One region of the Paenibacillus enshidis genome, then DNA from elsewhere that is predicted to be linked to it. Evidence: riboswitches for the same ligand, from Rfam matches in the RefSeq annotation. Region 1 holds a riboswitch; each other region holds the start of a gene.
What was found. Region 1 has a riboswitch for cobalamin ahead of ACE41H_RS05620 ((2Fe-2S) ferredoxin domain-containing protein). Riboswitches for the same ligand answer to the same signal wherever they lie in the genome.
Positions count from the first base shown of each region.

Region 2: another riboswitch for cobalamin. It lies ahead of nikB (nickel ABC transporter permease); the one in region 1 lies ahead of ACE41H_RS05620 ((2Fe-2S) ferredoxin domain-containing protein).
Region 3: another riboswitch for cobalamin. It lies ahead of ACE41H_RS09080 (ABC transporter substrate-binding protein); the one in region 1 lies ahead of ACE41H_RS05620 ((2Fe-2S) ferredoxin domain-containing protein).

Region 1 covers NZ_JBHHMI010000003.1:258,635-265,191, reverse strand. The annotation lists gene ACE41H_RS05630 (MeeY/MeeF family manganese export membrane protein) at 1-510, opposite strand, end outside; gene ACE41H_RS05625 (MFS transporter) at 739-1,977, opposite strand; gene ACE41H_RS05620 ((2Fe-2S) ferredoxin domain-containing protein) at 2,198-2,557, opposite strand; cobalamin riboswitch at 2,736-2,922, opposite strand; gene ACE41H_RS05615 (hypothetical protein) at 2,952-3,374, opposite strand; gene ACE41H_RS05610 (LutC/YkgG family protein) at 4,189-4,920, opposite strand; gene ACE41H_RS05605 (LutB/LldF family L-lactate oxidation iron-sulfur protein) at 4,913-6,427, opposite strand; gene ACE41H_RS05600 ((Fe-S)-binding protein) at 6,414-6,557, opposite strand, start outside.
Region 2 covers NZ_JBHHMI010000041.1:10,443-16,999, reverse strand. The annotation lists gene ACE41H_RS24010 (ABC transporter substrate-binding protein) at 1-1,433, opposite strand, end outside; gene nikC (nickel transporter permease) at 1,450-2,292, opposite strand; gene nikB (nickel ABC transporter permease) at 2,293-3,231, opposite strand; cobalamin riboswitch at 3,406-3,598, opposite strand; gene brfA (ribosome rescue factor BrfA) at 3,799-4,014, shown strand; gene ACE41H_RS23990 (AraC family transcriptional regulator) at 4,082-4,984, shown strand; gene ACE41H_RS23985 (ABC transporter permease) at 5,319-6,182, shown strand; gene ACE41H_RS23980 (carbohydrate ABC transporter permease) at 6,225-6,557, shown strand, end outside.
Region 3 covers NZ_JBHHMI010000006.1:65,929-72,485, reverse strand. The annotation lists gene lplA (lipoate--protein ligase) at 1-226, opposite strand, end outside; gene cobD (threonine-phosphate decarboxylase CobD) at 373-1,473, shown strand; gene cbiB (adenosylcobinamide-phosphate synthase CbiB) at 1,463-2,434, shown strand; gene ACE41H_RS09085 (histidine phosphatase family protein) at 2,464-3,108, shown strand; cobalamin riboswitch at 3,276-3,495, shown strand; gene ACE41H_RS09080 (ABC transporter substrate-binding protein) at 3,681-4,649, shown strand; gene ACE41H_RS09075 (FecCD family ABC transporter permease) at 4,646-5,692, shown strand; gene ACE41H_RS09070 (ABC transporter ATP-binding protein) at 5,692-6,480, shown strand; gene cobT (nicotinate-nucleotide--dimethylbenzimidazole phosphoribosyltransferase) at 6,533-6,557, shown strand, end outside.

The DNA of each region.
Region 1 (6,557 bases):
GAGCCCGGCGATTCCACCAAGCAACACAACGATGAATTGTCCGCCGTCCATACCGCCGAAATTCCCAAGCGGTGAATCGGGGAGACCCAGTGCCAGAGCCACTGCAGCAAGGATGGAATCAATCGCAAAGGCAAGATCCGCAAGAGCAATTTTTCCTACGGTTGGCCAAAAGCCTTTTCCTGCAGCATCTTTCTTTACATCCTCGCGAATATTCTCGTTTTTCTTGCCGAAACGCGCTTTGATGATGTGCTTTAACCCAAGGTAGAGCAGATAAGCAGCCCCGATCGCCTGTATTTGCCAGACATTCGCAATAAACGATATCGCAAACAGCGCGACGAAACGAAAAACAAAGGCCATAATGATCCCGTAATTAATGGCTTTCTTCTTCTGGTCCTCCGGTAAATGCTTCGCGATAACCGCCAGAACAAGGGCATTATCCGCCGATAGCAAACCCTCCAATCCAATAAGAATCAGTAATGCCCATGCATACTCCAGCCAAATGGATTCCAACAGTACTTCTCCTCTCTTATAAAGAGTATGTTCATTACGGCAAACTTCCTGTTTTAAACCTAAGTTTCGGTTATAACAGAGGATTTTTATCCGGCTTTAGTTGTACCGTCATTCCCTTCCCTATTTACGCTGTCAAGTTATGGCTCGTTTCATTCATTAAACGGCGAAAAATGCAAAAAGAGCATGCCACCGCAGCTCCTTCATTATTTGCATTGAACACTTCATTGATTATATAATTTCATTCCGCTTTAATAAGTAAGTATAAAGAATGACTCCCCCAACCGCACAAATGGCCGCACATAAACCTATAAATCCGTAGCCAGCCTGAAGCCCGCGAAGCAGTCCCACCTGAGAATTTGCCCCGAAAAAAACCTTAGTCAGTTCAATAACTCCACCGATCAAGTAATTGCCAATTACACTGCCGATTCCCATAAGCGTAACCGTAAACGTTATAGCGGTATCACTGCCATTTGGATATCTTCTAGCAATAAAAGCCATAACGGTGGGATAAATCATCGCAATACCTATACCGGCGGCAGCGAAGAAAAAGGCCAGGCTTTCTCCCCCCAAAATGGCTATGAAAGTACAAAGGGAAGATAGTCCCGCAAATACAATCAGTGACAAAGTAAAACCAATTTTGTCTGTTAACGGTCCGAGCAATAGCCGTGCAAGCGAAAAACATAAGAAAAAAGCAGATAACATTCCCGAAGCTGAAACTGTATCCCAACCGTATGCTTTTTCAAGGAAGTTAACGAGCCAGCCTCCTACAGCCAATTCGGAAACTACGCCAAATGATAAAATAACAACCATCAGCCATAAAACCGGGTCTTGCATCAATGTTTTCAGAGGGACGCGATCCTCATGTTTAATCTCATCCCCTGGAAAAGTACTACATAATGCAAATATAATCGGTATGATGGATAATAAAAGCATGATGAGGTACATGCCGCGCCAGTCAAGTACAGAACCGTTAATCTTAACCTCCATCAGACCTGTCGCAATGAGAGGTGCAACTGTCGAGCTAAGGCCATAAAAGCCGTGGGCTAAGTTCATCATTGTGCCGGTGTTTCTCACAAATATACGGGCGCCTAAAATAGCTAACCCAATCTCCAGCATCCCGTTTCCAATGTACATCAGGAAATATGATGCAGAAAACGTAACATAATACTGAGAAAAGAAAATGAATATACCCGAGACCGCCATCGCTGCAAAAGATATAACGGTTACCCGCTTTATTCCCCATATTTTTGTCAGGTAAGCAGTAAAGGAGCAAGCGATTAAATAGCCAAGCGCATTAAGGGACAATAAGGTGCCCAACTGTGATTCGTTTAGCAAAAAGTCATACTGAATCCGTGGAATAGCGGGTCCTTTTATATTTTCTGAAAAACCGAATATGACAAACCCTATAAAGATTGTAGCAAGCTGCATGGCATAAACTTTGTTGAATTTCCCTGTACGTTTCTTCACTTTTGGCTTTCTCCTTATTCGTTTGCTTATGTATGGACATAAGGAAATTTTAAATGAACAGCTTTCCTTATGAAATATAATATTAAGGAGTATTTATATAAATTTAAGGAAACGGCATTCTCATCACCTTCAACAGTCCTTTCTAAACCCAGCCTTTATTTCCAACGAACAACAAGCCCACCTGAAACGGTGAGCTTATTGTGACTGTTATTTTGTTATTTTACTGAAAACGCTCAAACCGATAAGGCAGAAGATTGGCCGGCAGCTCCAGCAGCTTGTTCTGATCCCGCGAGGTGATGGCCCATTCCAGCAATTCGTCATAAAGGTCTTCCTCTTTAATGCCGCCGAACCATACCGGACCGTCCGGCGTCTGAATCGATACGACGTTAGCAATATCACAAGGTCCAAGACAGCCGGTGACTGTCAGCTGGATGCTCTTGAGCAGCTTCTCTTCCTTCCATCTGCTCTTCAGCCTGTCGAGCGGGATGCCTGGTTTTCCCTTCTCTGTACGACCGCAGCAGCAGCCGTTGCAGATCATAACCTGGCCGAGCACTCTTCGTTTTGTTGCCACTTGCTCCATCCATATCCTCTCCCATGCACTGTGATCTCGCATAAGCCTCCCCGTCCGGCTTCATGTTGACCCAAAAAGCCCTCAGACCGCAAAAGGCTGAGAGCAAGAGTACATAAGAGAACAGACCGCAGACCACGCATGGGTCCCGATCTCCATATTATGTACACCGTTCCTTAACCGCGAAGGGCTGATGCGAATCTGCAGGCAGGTCTTCTGGCTCCCGGATCGGTGCCTGCCTTCCGTCTTCCCCAGCATGCTGAGTGACATGTATGGAAGGAGGCTCCCCAGTCACAGCGGCGCGACCGCTAGGGATTTTCACCCTATTCCCTTTTAACCCCGGCCTTAGCCAGGGCACCTGCGAGATTCTTCCATTATAACGGACCCAGGACTGAAAGACGAGCATTTAAATAGGCCCTAATATGGTTTTGAAATCGACAAAACTCTGAACCTCGGTAATATCTTTCCCGTTGACCTTCTGGGCACTAAAGACCAAATTGCCCTTAAAATCCATGCTTTGTCCTGGTTTAATCCATTTTCTCACTTCAAACATTTGATTACCGGAAAGAAAATTCGCTTTAACTTCTTCACGGATAACCGGCCGCACCTCTTTTATATAAACGGGAACTTTTCCACTATTCAAAACAGATGTTTTATATTGGATCGTTATTGATTGATCGTCTTCATCGGGAAGTGTATAACGACTCCCCATACTATCTATACCCGTACGAAACAATATGACCGTATTAATATGCGTCGTATAAAAATAGCCACTTGCTAAAAAACATACCAGCACTGTCATCCAAACATACTTGATATACTTTTTCATAATACCTCGACCCACACCCTTTTAATTCCAATTTATCACAATTCAGCGGAGGATACGACATCCTGTCGTGAGTTAGAATTTATGTTACTATAAAAAGTCTTAATTTAATTAACTCGTCTTTGTCCTTCGCCTGCAACTACACTTCTCTGTCCACATTCCAAAACCGTTATATTTTGGACAACTGTAAAGTGTTTTTTCGTCGTTCCCCCATTTCGCCCCCTCTGATCCGTAGTATAATCTGGTGAGATTAAAACGGATCGCCGTGGAGGTCTCTTGCATTTTCTGTTATCTAAGATACTTCCCCTAACACCACTGTCTCAGGGCCGGTTAGTACGTAAATTCATAAAACTGAAAGGATGACTCTTATGGAATTTCACATTAATAACACTAAGATTCTTTGTCCGTGTTGCAGGAACAATACCTTCGAGAAAGACTATCGACAACTAAATTCAAGAGGAGCTACATTCTTAGGATTTGACTGGGCAAACCGCAATGCAACCATATTGGTTTGTCAGAAATGCTCCTACATTTCTTGGTTCATGGATGAGCCAGAAGAAATATGAAAGTATATCTTCTTCGGCCCTCTGCCCAAACCAAAACGGCCAGACTTCAGGCGGGAACCAAGAAGCTCTGCTGCTTTTCCTGGGAAATAATCGAAACTGCAAAAAGCCTTAAGCGAGAGTGGGTTCCGCTTAAGGCTTAAACTTCTCGGAATAAGCTTCCTAATATCGCAATAAAACCTTCCGCTAAACGCGGTCTGTCTTCTGTGAAAGTACATCGCTAGACGTTTTTCTTATATTTACGGCTATATTGATCACGAGCCCCCAATGATCAAAGCATAGACAATCCCCGGTCCATGAACACCGATTGTCAGGTCATTCTCGATGTCCGATGACCGGCTCGGGCCTGAGATAAAGTGAATGCCTGCCGGAAGCTTCTCATGCCCCGCCCGGTCGAATTCCATGAGGATCTCCCCTAGCCTAGTCTTCAGCCGCTCTACCGGAACAAGAATGATGAGCACAGTGGGAAGAAGGCTTACGGAGCGGCCTTTGTGCGGCGCAGAAAGCACAGTCACCGAACCGGTATAAGCCACAGCATAATCCGCCATAACAACACCGAAGTCCGCGGCGGCCGCTTTGGCTTTCCAGGAATCCGCAGAATCCACGTTCCAGACAGAGATGTCCGCGCCGGGAATGGCCGATTCCAGCTCAAGCGCCGCCAGCTCCGGCTGGTCCTGCCTGAGAATGGCTCTTGCACCCATTTCGGCTGCTTTATCGGCAATAAAGGCGGCTGCCTCCTTCATCGTCCCCAGTCTGGCTACATGTCCGCCCACACTGCTGAAATTGGCGGCAAAGCGGTCGATCCGCTCCTGCTCGCTCCACTCGAACGCCTGCCAGAACTCCGGCGCACCCCGCAGCGGATGGGGCGGTGGTTCCGTCAGGCGCGGCCGCTTCAGTCTGGCGGCAATACCGTTCATAAACTGCTCCTGCCTTGCGCGTGATTCGCCCTCCATCCGGTCCAGCCAAGCCTGATGCTTGCTATTCATGCCGCTCACCCCTTTCCCGCTGCCGTAAAACAGCCTCCAGCCGGTTTTGCAGCGCCGGGTCCGGCTGCGGAAGCGAGCTTTGTACCTCGCGGTCCAACTCCTCCCACCGCTGACGGAAGCTTCTCTTCGCAAGGGACGGTGCAACCCTGTAGTTGTTCCAGCCTTTTAACGGACCTAGCTTCAGGGTAATCCCCCCGCCGTCCCGGACGAAGGGCTTTTGCCCAAATTGACCCATTCGCACCGCTGCGCTGAACCGCTTCGAGTTGGCTGCTACGGCCGCAAAACCCTTCATACCGATCGTTTCCAGCCTGTTGCCGTGTCCGCTCTCAACCTTGCGCCGCCGCAGATAGACAAGCATATCGTGCAAGGGGATTTTTACGGGACAGGCTTCATAACAGGCGCCGCACAGGCTGGATGCGCTGGCAATGTCGTTCCATTCGGCCACATTGCCGTTCAGCGCCGGAGTCAGCACGGCACCGATCGGCCCGCTGTAGGTTCCGCCATAGGCATGGCCGCCGATATGACGGTACACCGGACAGGCATTGAGGCAGGCTCCGCAGCGGATGCAGTTCAGCAGCTCCTGGAATTCCGGATCGCCAAGCTGGTTGGAGCGTCCGTTATCCACAATGATGATATGCATCTCCTCCGGACCATCCGCATCACCGGTCCGGCGCGGGCCTGTAATGCCCGACATGTACATCGTCAGCTTCTGGCCTGTTGCCGAACGCGGCAGCAGCGTCGCCATCACTTCCAGATCGGCCCAGGAGGGGATGATGCGCTCCATGCCCATGAGGGTGATTTGTATCCGGGGCACAGTGGACACCATGCGCGCATTGCCTTCATTTTCAAACAGCACCATCGATCCCGTCTCCGCAATCGCAAAGTTGCAGCCGGTCATGCCGATATCTGCCGCGAGAAATTTTTCCCGCAGCTTTCTGCGCACAAATCCCGCCAGCACGGTCGTGTCTGCCTCCAGCTGCTCGCCTGCTTCCTTCGACAACAGCTCAGCGATCTGATATCTGTTCTTATGAATGGCCGGAATGACGATATGAGAGGGCGCTTCGCCCGCAAGCTGAATGATATACTCTCCTAGATCCGTCTCGATCGTTTCGATGCCTGCCTGTTCAAAGGCTTCGTTCAGATGCAGCTCCTCCGACACCATCGATTTCGATTTGACTGCGCTGCGGGCCTCGTTATATGCCGCAATGTCCAAGGATATCTTCACCGCATCGGCCGCCGTATCGGCAAAATGAATATGCACCCCGTTTGCGCGGGCATTTTCCACAAACAGGTTCAGATAATAGTCAAGATGGGCGATCGTATGCAGCCGGATCTGTCGTCCCCGTTCCCGCCACTCCTCCCAGTTGCCATGCTCCTCGGAAGCCATCTTTTTACCGTTACGCAGCCGTTCGGTCGTGAATTTCACCGCATTGCGCAGAAATTCATCCTTCAGCGCCTGACTGGCCCGATCCTTCACGTCAACGGCCATCGAATTACGTGCGCTCATGCTGTATCACTCCTTCATAAAGCAGTTCTGCCAGATGCATGACCCGGACAGGCTCGCTCCGGTAGCGTAAATTACCGGCAATATTCATCAGACAGGCCATATCCAGTCCGACCAGCACGGAGGCTTCCGT
Region 2 (6,557 bases), on a different contig from region 1:
AGGCTGTTGATTAATTTGTCCAGCTCAGGGTTGCTGTAGCCTCCGATATTCCACTCCGCACCGGTCTTGAAGTAAAAGTCCAGAATATACTGCGGGTCTCCGGTAATCCCTGTATTGATGCTGGTCAGCGCCAGATCGAAATTGCCGCTCTTCTGCGCATCCGTCAAATCCTCATAAGAGGTCAGCTCCAGGCCAACACCAAGCTCTTTCAGTTGGGATTGCATCGCCTCCGCGACGATGGAATCGGACTCATATGAGGCATTCAGAATCAGCCGGAGGGAGAGCTTCCGCCCATCCTTTTCCCGGATACCGTCACCATCACGATCCTCATAGCCTGCTTGGCTCAGCAGCTTTTTAGCCTGCTCAGGATCATAGGTATATCCTGTAATCTGGTCATAGCCAAAAGGCAGCGCCGAAGTGAACGGTCCTTTGGCTGCCTTCCCGCCCACAAGGGTACCCGCATACATTTCCCGGTCAATGCCGTAGGAGATTGCTTTGCGGACTGTGATATCGCTCAATGCCGGATTCTTGTAGTTGAACCAGACAAATTGGGTACGCAGACCCGGAATCTCATCAATCCTGTAACGGGAGCTGTCCTGGAACAGAGGCAGTTGGCTGCGGCCTACATTGCTGGCTACATCAATCTCCCCGGATTGCAGGGCCATCGCTCTGGTATTATCGTCGGCTATGTATTTGAACGTAATGCTCTGCACCTCGGCTGCACCGCCCCAATAGCCTTCATATCGCTTCGTCTCAATCTTCTGCTCCGGTGTATAGGAAGTAACCATATATGGGCCAGTGGCAATCGGCTTTTGGGCAAAAGCAGACGTATCCGCAGTGGTATCCACGATGACAAACAAAGGCTCAGCAATGTTGCCTGGCAAGGATGCGTAAGGTTCGCTGGTGCGGATCGTCAGGTTCTGGCCTTCGGAACTCATCGAAGCGATCGGGAGCGTGGACTTGCCGCGCGGGTTCAGAGAAAGAGAGCGTTCGAGCGATTTCTGCACCGCCTCCGCTGTCACCGGCTTTCCGTTATGGAAGGTCACCCCTTCACGGATATGGAATAGCCAGGTCTTATCATCCTGACGCTCCCAGCGATCTGCGAGCTTGGGAACCATCTGCATCTTCTCATCGAACTGGATGAGCGTCTCACCGATGGCCGCGCGCGTCAGCGTCCAGCCGTTCCATTCCTCTGCCGGATCAAGATTTGTCCCCAGCCAGAACAATGCCACATTCAGGTGCGTGCCTGCAGTTGCTTCATTTCCTGTTGCCGCAGACCCCGCAGCTCCGGCAGCTTGTGTACTCTCTGCACCGCCAGAGCCGGAATTGCCCGCCGTTCCCCCTCCACATGCAGACAGCAGCAGCACCATCAACACCCATACAGACATACTTCCAAATCGATTCGTGTAAAAAGCTTTGTCCCGCCTCTTCATTATATCTCTCCTCATGCTAGCGCTTATGTCTGGGATCAAGCACGTCACGCAGGCTGTCCCCCAGCAGATTAAAGATCATGACCGTGCCAAAAATAGCAAGACCCGGATAAATCAGCAGCCAGGGTGCGGTCTGCATATATCTTCGTCCTTCGTTCAACAGTGCTCCCCACTCCGGCTCCGGCGGCTGTGCGCCAAGTCCGAGAAAGGACAAGCCAGAGATGGACAATAACATGCCGCCGATATCCATCATCGCCATGACGATTAGCGGTGGCAGCACATTGGGCAGAATATAGCGCGCCAGAATACGGACAGGCCGTGCCCCGCCGAGCGCAGCGGCAGTGATGTATTCCTTCTGCTTATGCTGAATGACCAGACTGCGCACCATGCGGGCATATTTGGCCCACCACACGACAGAGAGTGCCACTACGGTATGAATCAGGCCGGGACCAAGCATGCCCGCAACCGCAATGGCAAAAATAATACCCGGAAACGCCATCAGTGTGTCCGCGAGCCGCATAAGCACGCTATCCACCCATTTGCCCGCATAACCTGCCAGAACACCAATCGTCACGCCAATCGCAGCCACAACCGCAACCAAAATGAAGGTCATGAGCAGCGAGGTCTTTGCCCCGTACAGCACCCGTGACAGCACACAGCGTCCCAGTTGATCCGTTCCCAAGGGGTACTGCCTGTCCGGAGGCTGCAGCACCTTCGTGAAGTCCGTTGCAAAGGGATCATGGGGAGCCAGTAAAGGTGCAAATATGGCCAGCACCAGCCATAGTCCGGCCAGTCCTAACCAGATGGAGAATAGCCGCTGCTGTATCCATAACTGTGCCAGTTGCTGTATCAGCATTCTCATTTATACGTCCTCTCCAAGTCTGAGCCGTGGGTCCCGGATATGTGTCCATACATCCACGACCAAATTAATAGATACATAGATGACGGCCATCCAGATGACATAGCCCTGAATCAGCGGATAGTCGCGTGCGATGATCGCCTCCAGCGCCAATTGGCCCACACCCGGCCAGCCGAACACACTCTCTATGATCGCTGCGCCGCCAAGTAAAGCGCCTGCAGACATCCCGAGCAAAGTCATTAACGGCAGCAGCGCATTTGGCAGAACATACCGCAGCATGATCGTGCCCTCCCGTACACCGCGCGCCTTGGCCCCGATCACATAATCCTGGGACATTTCCTCCAGCAGCACCGTGCGAATCTGCCTGCTATACTGCGCAATCAACGGCACAGCCAGCGTGCAGGCCGGGAGGATCAGGCTGCGGACTCCTGAACGTCCCATGACCGGCAGCAGCTGCAGCTTAACTGCGAAAATCAGCATTAGTAACAGCCCCAGCCAGAAGCTTGGCATAGACAGCCCTGCAAAGGAAAACACACGGATGAAATAATCCTTTGCACGATTCGGTTGCATAGCAGCTGTCATCCCCAGTGGAAAGGAGATCAGCACCACCAGCAGCAGAGCGGCACCGGCAAGCTCCAGCGTAGCAGGCATTCTGGACAGCAGGATCTCTGTCACCGGATATCCGTATTTATAGGACATGCCAAAATCACCGGTCAGCGCATGCAGGACCCATGAGCCATACCGAACAAGGAAAGGCTCGTCCAGCCCCAGCTCCGTCCGCACCTGTGCAACCAGTTCCTCTGAGGGAGTAACTCCGGTAGACATCAGCATCAATCGTGCAGGATCACCCGGCGACAGGTAGGTGAGCAGGAAGGTCAGGAACGAAATGCCCAGCAGCACGGCGGCCAGTTGAAGCAATCTATGGACAATATATCGGCTCACGCCATTCGCCGTCCTCTCCTGAGGGTAGTAAATACTGTTGCATAGCAGCATTTTGAAAATACACAAGCAAAAAAGCGGCTTTTCCCGCACCGAAACGGAAAAAAGTCGCTCCAAATAGACAGATTTTCAATGAAAATCGGACTCCTGTAACACCTTCCTATCTTCCGTAGGCATTGCTGTGTTGTTGAACGGGCAGGTCTCCTGGCTCCAGAATCATCATCCTTGCAGCGGCCTTCCCGGGTTATGACCCGGTGGCACTTGCTGCGACTCCTCTGTTACAGTGGCGGGACCGCGCCGGTATTGCACCGGACTTCCCTTTTAAGCAGCCATCCTTGTAGATGGAGCACCCAGTTCCATGTATGCAGTTGATATGTTTTACAAGTGTAAAGCAGCCTCATTTCAGTATAACGGGCGTGCTTGAAATGGGCAAAGCTTTTCTGCTTCTTTTACTTTGCAGCTGGCCAAGTTCAAGACTGCGCTGTTCCATCGGGCTTTTTACGTTGCATGAATCTCTATGACTGCGTATAGTATATGTGTAAGCTTATACCTTCTAAGGAGTGAATCATCATGGCTCGTACCAAAACCCAAAAAGCCATATCCCAGGCAGAGCGTGCGGGAAAACGCAGCTTTGCGGACAACCGGAAAACGAACGATCAGTACGGCGCTCTGTCGCAGCATGTACGAACCACCACCACCAGGCTGGAAAAACTGCATAAATTAAAGCATAAAAAGCGGATCGGAGACGATGGCGCTTTTTTTCGTTTTGAGGAAATTTTGGCGTAACTCTGCTACAGCAGGGCGGAAAGATGGTATCCTATGTATAATCCTTACCGTACAGGAGTGAGCCGTCATGACATTAGCCCGCACCGGAGAGATCATTCCCAGAGAGAAAGTGAACCTGGACAAAAAATACCCGATTTACATTGCAGACACCATCGGCGTCAGCTCCCCTTACCAGAAGCTGCACTGGCATGATGTGCTGGAGATCAATTATATTAAGTCCGGCTCCGGGTACTACATCATTAATGGCAAAAGATTTGAATTCCGGCAGGGAGACATTCTGCTGATCAACTCCAATGATCTGCACTGCGCGTATGAAGTGAAGGATCTTGTCATCATGGTCATTGAGTTCGATATGTCCTGGTTTGTCAGCAGCCTGCGTTATGATCCGGAGATTCTGTCCCCATACAAGGATATGGGCAGCCATTTCACCAACCTGCTTGACCGCACTTCGCCGCATATCGGGGAGCTGCGTACGCTTTTGCTGGAGATGCAGCAGGAGCATGAGCAAGCCCGTCCATCGTATATTTCCCTGGTGTATTCCCACTTGCTGCGCTTTCTTTCCTGTGTGAACCGTTATTTCCGTCTGGAAGACGCCAGACAGTGCAGCAGTGCCAACGTCAGCTCACTTCAGCTTGAAAAAATGCGTCAAGTCATCCACGCCATGGAAGAAAAGCTTTCCCACCCCTGGACCCTGGAGGAGCTTGCTGCCATTGTTTACCTCAGTCCGTCCAGGTTCAGCGATATTTTCCGCCGGGCTGTCGGCACTTCCCCCCTGGAATACCTGATTCAGCTCCGATTGGAGCATGCGCTGATGCTGCTGGAGCAGACGCAGATGAAGATCATGGATGTCGCCATGGAATGCGGCTTTCGCAGCCTGTCCAATTTCAATCATTTGTTCAAAAAGCACATCGGCCAATCCCCGAAACATGCCAGAATGCGTCAGCATCATACCCCCACGCTTCAAAAATAGCCATTTTCTAATAAAATATCACTCACAGTTGACACTGGAAGATAGAGTTCCCCCTCATCGGGCCAATATAATTAAAAAACCAGTAAGATAACGTAACTTTACAGACGTTTAACAGAAGAAATGTATTGTTTTCGCCCTGTAAAATAAGAAGAAAAGACAGGTTGCCTGACGCGGTTCTAACAAACAGAAACCGCAGAGTTCCTGTTAAAAGGGGGGGGCGTTTCTGCAGAGTGGCGTTCGTACGGAGCGGCAATTGGCGGCCAACCCGAACAGCGAAGCCTATCGAAAGCCGGGACGGTTGGTCAGATTTGCCCGGCAGTGGGAAATTCAGCTGATGGTTGTGCCTGCGCTGCTTTTCATTATCGTGTTCAGCTACGTCCCGATGTACGGGGTGCTAATGGCCTTTCAGGATTACAACATGTTCAAAGGCTTTCTGGCAAGTCCGTGGGTAGGCTTCAAGCATTTCGAAATGTTCTTCCATGCACCCGAGTTTTGGAAGATCATAAGGAACACCGTTGTCATCAGCCTGCTGAAGCTGCTGGTCGGCTTCCCTGCGCCCATTATTCTCGCGTTGATGCTGAACGAGATTCGCAGCCGGGTATTCAAAAGGACGATTCAGACGATCAGCTATCTTCCTCATTTTCTGTCCTGGGTCATCGTTTCCGGCTTTGTCGTATCCTTGCTGTCTACAGATAACGGCAGCCTCAACATTGCGCTGATGAAATTGAACCTGATCGAAGCACCCATCAATTTCCTGTCGTTGCCCGAATACTTCTGGACCATCCTGGTGACCACCGGAGTCTGGAAGGAGATCGGCTTCGCCTCCATCGTCTATCTGGCGGCCATTGCGGGTGTTAATCCGCAGCTGTATGAAGCCGCAGCGATGGATGGGGCAAGCCGTCTGCGGCAAATCTTTTCGATTACGATTCCCTCCATTATGCCGGTCATTATCGTATTTATGATTCTCGCCATCGGCAATCTGCTGAATGCAGGCTTTGACGACATCCTGCTGCTTGGCGCAAATCCGGTGCTGCGGGATGTAGGGGATGTTATCGATACCTACGTGTATCGGGTGGGGATACAGAATTCGCGTTATTCGTATGCCACTGCTGTCGGATTATTCAAGGCGCTGATCAGTGTCGGCCTGTTGGCAGCCGCCAACTATGCTGCTCGCAAATCCGGCAATAGCCTGTGGTAAACCGGACGTGGTCCGGGAGATTCGGCAGAGAGGAGGAGATGCATGAAGCTGACCCTGGAAGACAAGGTGCTGACGTTTATCATCTATGTTTTGCTGACATTGCTCGGATTCGCTGCCTTTTATCCGTTCTGGAACGCGGCGGTCATCTCGTTCAATGACGGCAACGATACGCTGCGGGGAGGCGTTACCTTTTGGCCCAGAGCCTTTACGCTGGAGAACTACGCGGTTGTGTTCAAGGATAAGCGGCTGATCGACGGGTTTATCATTTCGGTGCTGCGGACGGTGATCGGGACCGTTCTGTCGATACTTGCGACAGCCGTCTTTGCCTACGGCATGACCAAGCGGGAGCTGATGGGGCGTAAATTTTATATGATT
Region 3 (6,557 bases), on a different contig from region 1:
CAGCCCCTCCGCCCGACAAACGGCGCACGACCTGGATATTGTTGTCCTTCACGTACTCGTTGTTGATTTCCTCCACTGTATTCTGATGCTTACCTATAATAATGGACGGTCTGTTGATGTAAAAGAGCAGGTAGCTGTCGTCCAGTGGAAGATGCTTTAGGGCATATTCCTCGATCGCCAGATTGATGGCTGGATCGGTGATTCCTTTATTGTCGATGAACAGCATGTTCGTTCCTCCGTTTATGACAAGATTCGTCTTTCATTGTAACCGAAATAACAACAGGACACAAAAGATTGCACCGATTGACGGAACGTGAAATACAGCGTCATAATGGGAAACAGAACGGAATTCGTCCGGAAAGGTTGATGGATATGATAGAAGTTTTCGGCCATGGCGGTGATATGGAGACGGCGGCTGCCGTGTTTGGCAGGCGTGCGACTGATTTCGTTGATTTCAGCGCGAATATCAATCCGCTCGGCCCACCTCCCGAAGTCAGGGAGGCGCTGCGCAGCGGGCTGCGGGCGGTTATCCGTTATCCGGACCCGGGTCACCGGACGCTGAAGAGTCTGCTGTCCCGCAGCTTGCAGCTCGCGCCGGAATGGATCGGCATCGGCAATGGGGCAGCGGAATGCATGGCGCTTGTGCTGCTGGCTCTCGCTCCGGCGAGAGTGGGCATCGTGGAGCCGTGCTTCTCGGAATATGCGGAGCTTGCGGCCAAATTCGGGGCTGAGGTCAGCAGGGTGTATGGCAGGGCCTCGCAGCAGTGGAGAGCGGACAAGGCGGAGATGGTCGGTCTGATGGAAGAAGTGGACGTACTCTTCCTTGGCCAGCCGAATAACCCCAATGGGGTACAGTATGGTCAGGAAGAACTGGATGCCCTGGCTGCTGCATCGGCAAGGACGGGCACGGTGCTTGTAGTGGACGAAGCATTTACGGATTTTATACCCGTGGAAAGCAGGGTGTCCTTGCTGCAAAGTCTGGAACGGTATCCGAACGTGATTTTGATCCGTTCCATGACGAAGTTTTACGCGATTCCGGGGCTGCGGCTCGGTTATACCGTGGCTCATCCGGGCATGATCCGCCGTTTGACCGCCAAGCAGGTGACCTGGAGTGTCAACGGACTGGCGTTGCTGGCTGGAGAAGCTTGTCTGCATGCCGGCGCCGATTATGAGGAACGGACGCTGGAACTCGTTCAAACTGAGCGGGCGAGGCTGCTGGCAGGGCTGGCGGAACTGGGCTGTGCGGTAATTCCGGGCGAGGCCAACTATTTGCTGGTGCGCGCGCCGGGGATGTGGAGGGCGGTCGAACTGCAGGAAGCGCTGGGACGGCGCGGCATTCTCATCCGCAGCTGTGCCATGTACCCAGGGCTGTCGGAAAACCATTTCCGGGTCGCCGTCAAAGAACGGAAGGATAATCTGCTGCTGCTGGACACCCTGGGGCGTGTGCTGGAGGAGGAGCGGCGTGACAGGTAGCCTGATCATTGTGGCGGCATACATCGTGGACCGGATGATCGGTGATCCGCGCTGGATTCCCCATCCTGTGATCGGCATGGGCAAGCTGATCACCTTCGTGGAGAGCATCATACGCGGCTACGCCCGCAGCACGAAGGCCTTGCGCTGGGCGGGTATGCTGCTTCCCCTGACCATCGTGGGGGCAGCGTATCTGCTGACCTGGCTTGTCGTATTTTTGCTTGGAAGAATCCATCCCTGGTTGGCTATTGGCGCGGAGGTGCTGCTCATTGCAACGACCATCGCCTCCAAAGGGCTGAAGGATGCGGGCATGGCGGTGTACAGGGAGCTGTGCTCCGGTGATCTGCCTGCAGCCCGCGCGGCGCTCGGCATGATCGTGGGACGGGATACGCAGGAGCTGGATGAGCCGGAAATTGTGCGTGGTACGGTGGAAACAATTGCCGAAAATATCGTTGACGCGATTATTTCACCGTTGTTTTATGCGCTGATCGGCGGTGCGCCCCTGGCTATGGCCTACCGTGCGGTCAATACACTTGATTCTATGGTCGGCTATAAAAATGAGAAGTACCTCCATTTGGGCTGGGCGTCGGCAAGGCTTGACGATGCGGCCAATTACATTCCCGCCCGGCTTACGGCAGTGCTGCTTGTCGTCGCGGCGTGGCTGAAGAGGCTGGAGTCGCTTCGCAGCTGGCGGACGATACGGCGCGATGCGCGGCTCCATCCAAGCCCCAACAGCGGATTTCCGGAAGCGGCGGTCGCGGGCGCGCTTGGCGTCAGACTGGGCGGGTACAATGTATACCATGGGGTACGCTCCTTCAGAGCCTATATGGGAGACCCGCTCCGACCGCTGGAAGCGGAGGATATCAGGCGGACAACTGCGCTGATGTTCCTTTCTTCCTCGTTGTTCGTGCTGCTCTGTGTGGCAGCCGGGGAGATAGGCTGGATGGTTACGCCGCCGCAATGAAGAGCCTGATTCCGGGGGAGGTATATAAAATGAGCAGCAGTACATTCTGTGAGTTGGATTTAATCCTTGTCCGGCACGGGACAACGCAGTGGAATCGCGAAAGACGTTATGTGGGACATGCCGATCCGGGATTGCTTCCTGATGCGGAAGGTGAATTGGGGGCGCTTGGGCAGCGGCTGCGCGGGATGTGTTTTGCCAAAGTGTACAGCAGCGACCTTCGCCGCTGTACAGAGACGCTGAGGCTTGCCGCGCCCCAGCTTGCGGCTGAGGCTGCTCTGGACGAGAGGCTGCGTGAGCTGGACTTCGGGGCATGGGACGGCGAAACCTACGAATCGCTTAAAGATATGCAGCTGTACAGGTCCTGGCTGGACAATCCGCGTTGTGTCACTCCGCCCGGCGGCGAGAGTCTGGAGCATTTTGAAGACAGGCTTAACGGCTTTTTGAACGATCTGGTGAAGGATGTTTTGCAGGGGGAAGAAAGCGATACAGCTGTAATTCCTGCCGTACTTGCAGTCACCCATGGCGGCGTGATCCGCCAACTGGCCGCGCGGACCGTGCCTGGTCTTGACTTCTGGTCCATTCAGCTGCCGCCCGCTGGCATGGCGGGGCTGCGTCTAAGATATGAGGATGGGCACATTACAGGAAGCTGGCTGAGTAGCATCATATCTACCTAACCCCGACTTGGCGCCTGCCTAACCCGGGTCTGGCCTGCATTCGTTCACAAATTTGTAAAGCCCGCCCCGGCGGGTTTTCCTTGATTTTGACGGCAGACTTGCTGGTTGTTCGGGTTGTACAGACGTCTTTTTTCACCTATAATCACTTTGAAAAGTATGGCCTGATTGAAATTGACAGCAGACTAGGTCAGAGCGGCGCAGAAGACTGCGAATTCCGCCGTTCTGTTAAAAGGGAAGCCGGTGCAATTCCGGCACGGTCCCGCCACTGTGAAACGGGTATGGACGGCGATACGCCACTGCCGCAGGAAATACCGTGGCGGGAAGGCGCCGGTCTTGAGCAATTCAATTCCCGTAAGTCAGGAGACCTGCCTGGTCCGTTTAGACCGTCGCTCCTTCGCGGAAAGGATGGCGGGTTCGCGGCAATGAATCCGCGCGGCACGGCACTTGCCTGCTGCGGATATCGGCTGACGCAGAGCCCGGTCCTCTCATGAGGGCCGGGTTTTCTTTTGCACAGCCGGACTATACAGAAGAAAAGGGGAGTAAGCATTGTGACCAGATCAATAAAGAGTTGGATGACCGTGCTGCTGGCGCTGATGCTGATTGCAGCGCTGGCTGCATGTGGCAATACAGGGGCAGGCAATGAGGCTGCAGGCGGCAGCGGAGCTTCTTCGCAGCAAACAGCGCCGGCGGAAGAAGCGGGAGCTACCGTTTATCCGCTGACCGTTAAGGATGCGACCGGACAGGAGTTTACTTTTGAGAAGGCCCCGGAAAAGGTGATTTCCGTATCCCCGGCCGAGACGGAGGCGCTGTTCGCTCTTGGTTTGGACAAGGAAATCGTCGGTGTATCGGATTATGATGATTACCCGGAAGCGGCCAAATCCAAGCCGAAGATGGGCGGCATTACAAAGCCGAATGAAGAGGCCATTATCGCTGCCCAGCCTGACATAGTTTTTACAGGCATATCGATGAGCGAAGAGGCCGTCAACAAACTGCGCGACCTGGGCATTACCATCTTCAAGACCGATCCGAAGACGGTAGAGGACGTTATGAACAATATCACCCTGTATGGCAAAGTAATGGACCGCCAGCAGGAGGCCAAGGCTGTAACTGATAAAATGAAGGCCGATATCGCTGAGGTGCAGGAGGGAGTTAAAAATATCGGCGAGGACCAGAGACTGCGGGTGTATGTTGAATTTTCGCCAGGCTGGACGGTTGGCAAGGGAGAATTTATGGACGAGCTGATTAGCCTGGCAGGCGGGGTGAACATCGCTTCCGACACGGAAGGCTGGAACCAGATCAGCGAAGAAAAGGTCATCGCGGCTAACCCGGATGTCATCCTGTATAGCAAAAGTGTGGTGGATGAGAATGGGAAGACACTGGAGCAGATCATCAAAGGGCGTGGCGGCTGGAGCCACATCAACGCAATCCGCAATAACCGTGTGTTCGGTCTGGACGATAACCTGCTCAGCCGTCCGGGACCACGTGTGACGGAAGGGCTCAAGGAAGTGGCCAAGGCCATCTATCCGGAAATCTTTAAATGAACCGCAAGCTTGTTGCGTACGGCCTGGCCGGATTCGTTCTGCTGATCCTGACCGTGCTGGTCTGCCTGGGCATCGGCTCCGTGCGGCTGCCTGTCCAGCAGATCGCTGGCATTCTGATGCACCACCTGCCGTGGGCCGGGATGTATATTACGCCGTTCTGGGATGCTCCGGCCGAGCAAATTATTGTTAACGTGCGCCTGCCGCGCGTTCTGCTCGGCATGCTGACTGGTGCGGCGCTTGCGCTTGCAGGCGCGGCCTTCCAGGGCGTACTGCGCAACCCGCTGGCCGATCCCTTTACCCTTGGGGTATCGTCGGGCGCGTCGGTCGGAGCGGCATTTTTGATTTACTGGGGACTTCAGTATTCGTTTTTCGGCCTCTGGACCCTGCCGATGGTGGCCTTCACTACAGGAATTCTTACTTTATATTTTGTGATCCTGCTGGCAGGGGAAAAAAGAAAAATTCCCACTCAAAGCCTGATCCTGTCCGGTGTGGTCATGCAGTCCTTTCTGGGGGCGGTCGTCTCTTTGCTGACGGCCATGTCCAAGGAGACCGTCAATGAAATCCTGTATTGGACGATGGGAAGCCTCAGCCTGAAGGGCTGGGCATATCCGAGCATTATTCTTCCTTACGTCATGCTCGGGCTGGTGTTCCTGTGCAGTAAAGCCCGTGTACTGAACATGTTGGCCTTGGGAGAAAGGCAGGCAGCGTATATGGGCGTAAATGTGAACAGGACGAAGCTGTGGGTGCTGATTGCGGCGACTTTTCTGACGGCGGCGTCGGTATCCGTCTGCGGGGTGATCGGCTTTGTGGGGCTCGTTGTGCCGCATATGATCCGCCTGCTGACCGGACCGGACTACCGGCTGATCATTCCGCTGTCCGCGCTGGGAGGCGCTATCTTTATGGTATGGGCGGATACGGCCGCACGCACGCTGCTGGCACCGACAGAAATTCCGCTCGGGGTCGTTACGGCATTTGTGGGAGCTCCGTTCTTCGCTTACCTGCTGCAGCGCAACAAGAAGCAGCGGAAAGGAGAACTGTCGTGATGAGCACACAGTTCAGGGCAGCCAGCGTGTCGGGGGTGCATAAAACCTTTGGCCGGGTGCAGGCGTTATCCGATATCAACTGGGGCACAGCCTCCGGAGAGTGGTGGGGGATCGTCGGCCCGAACGGGAGCGGCAAATCGACCCTGATCCGGCTGCTGTCCGGGGTGGACAAGCCTGATGCTGGAATCGTTCACATTCAAGGCCGGGACGCGGCCGCCTACAGACGTAAGGAGCTCTCGCGTATCGTGGCCGTGCTGCAGCAGGAGGGAGTGCCTCCGGTCGGGTATACGGTCAGGGATGTCGTGGAAATGGGCAGATACCCTCATCTGGATTGGGCCGGGAAGGATGCCGACGCGGATATCGTTGAACGCGTGCTGGATCAGCTCGGGCTTGCGCCTTTGGCCGAACGGAAACTGGACGAGCTGAGCGGAGGCCAGCGGCAGCGGGTGGCGCTCGCCAAGGTGATGGCCCAGGACCCGCAGATTCTGCTGCTGGATGAACCTACGACCTATCTCGATCTTCATTATCAGCTCCAGTTCATGGAGATGCTGGCCGAATGGCGGGCGAAGGCGGGCATTACCATCATTGCCGTCCTGCATGATCTGAATCTGGCGGCTCAATTTTGTGATTCTTTGCTGGTGCTGAAAAACGGCCGTATCGAGGGAGCGGGAACGGCTGCGGAAATGCTCACAGAGGACAATATCCGTCGCTGGTTCGGCGTGGACAGCCATGTCATGCCCCACCCCGACAGCGCGGTTCCGCAGCTCATGCTGAAACGAAGGGAATAGGGACCCAGAGACGACTCTGTTCTTAAATACATTAAGGTTAGGAAGTGGAAGGATGAATGAAGCTCTGAAGCGGCTTG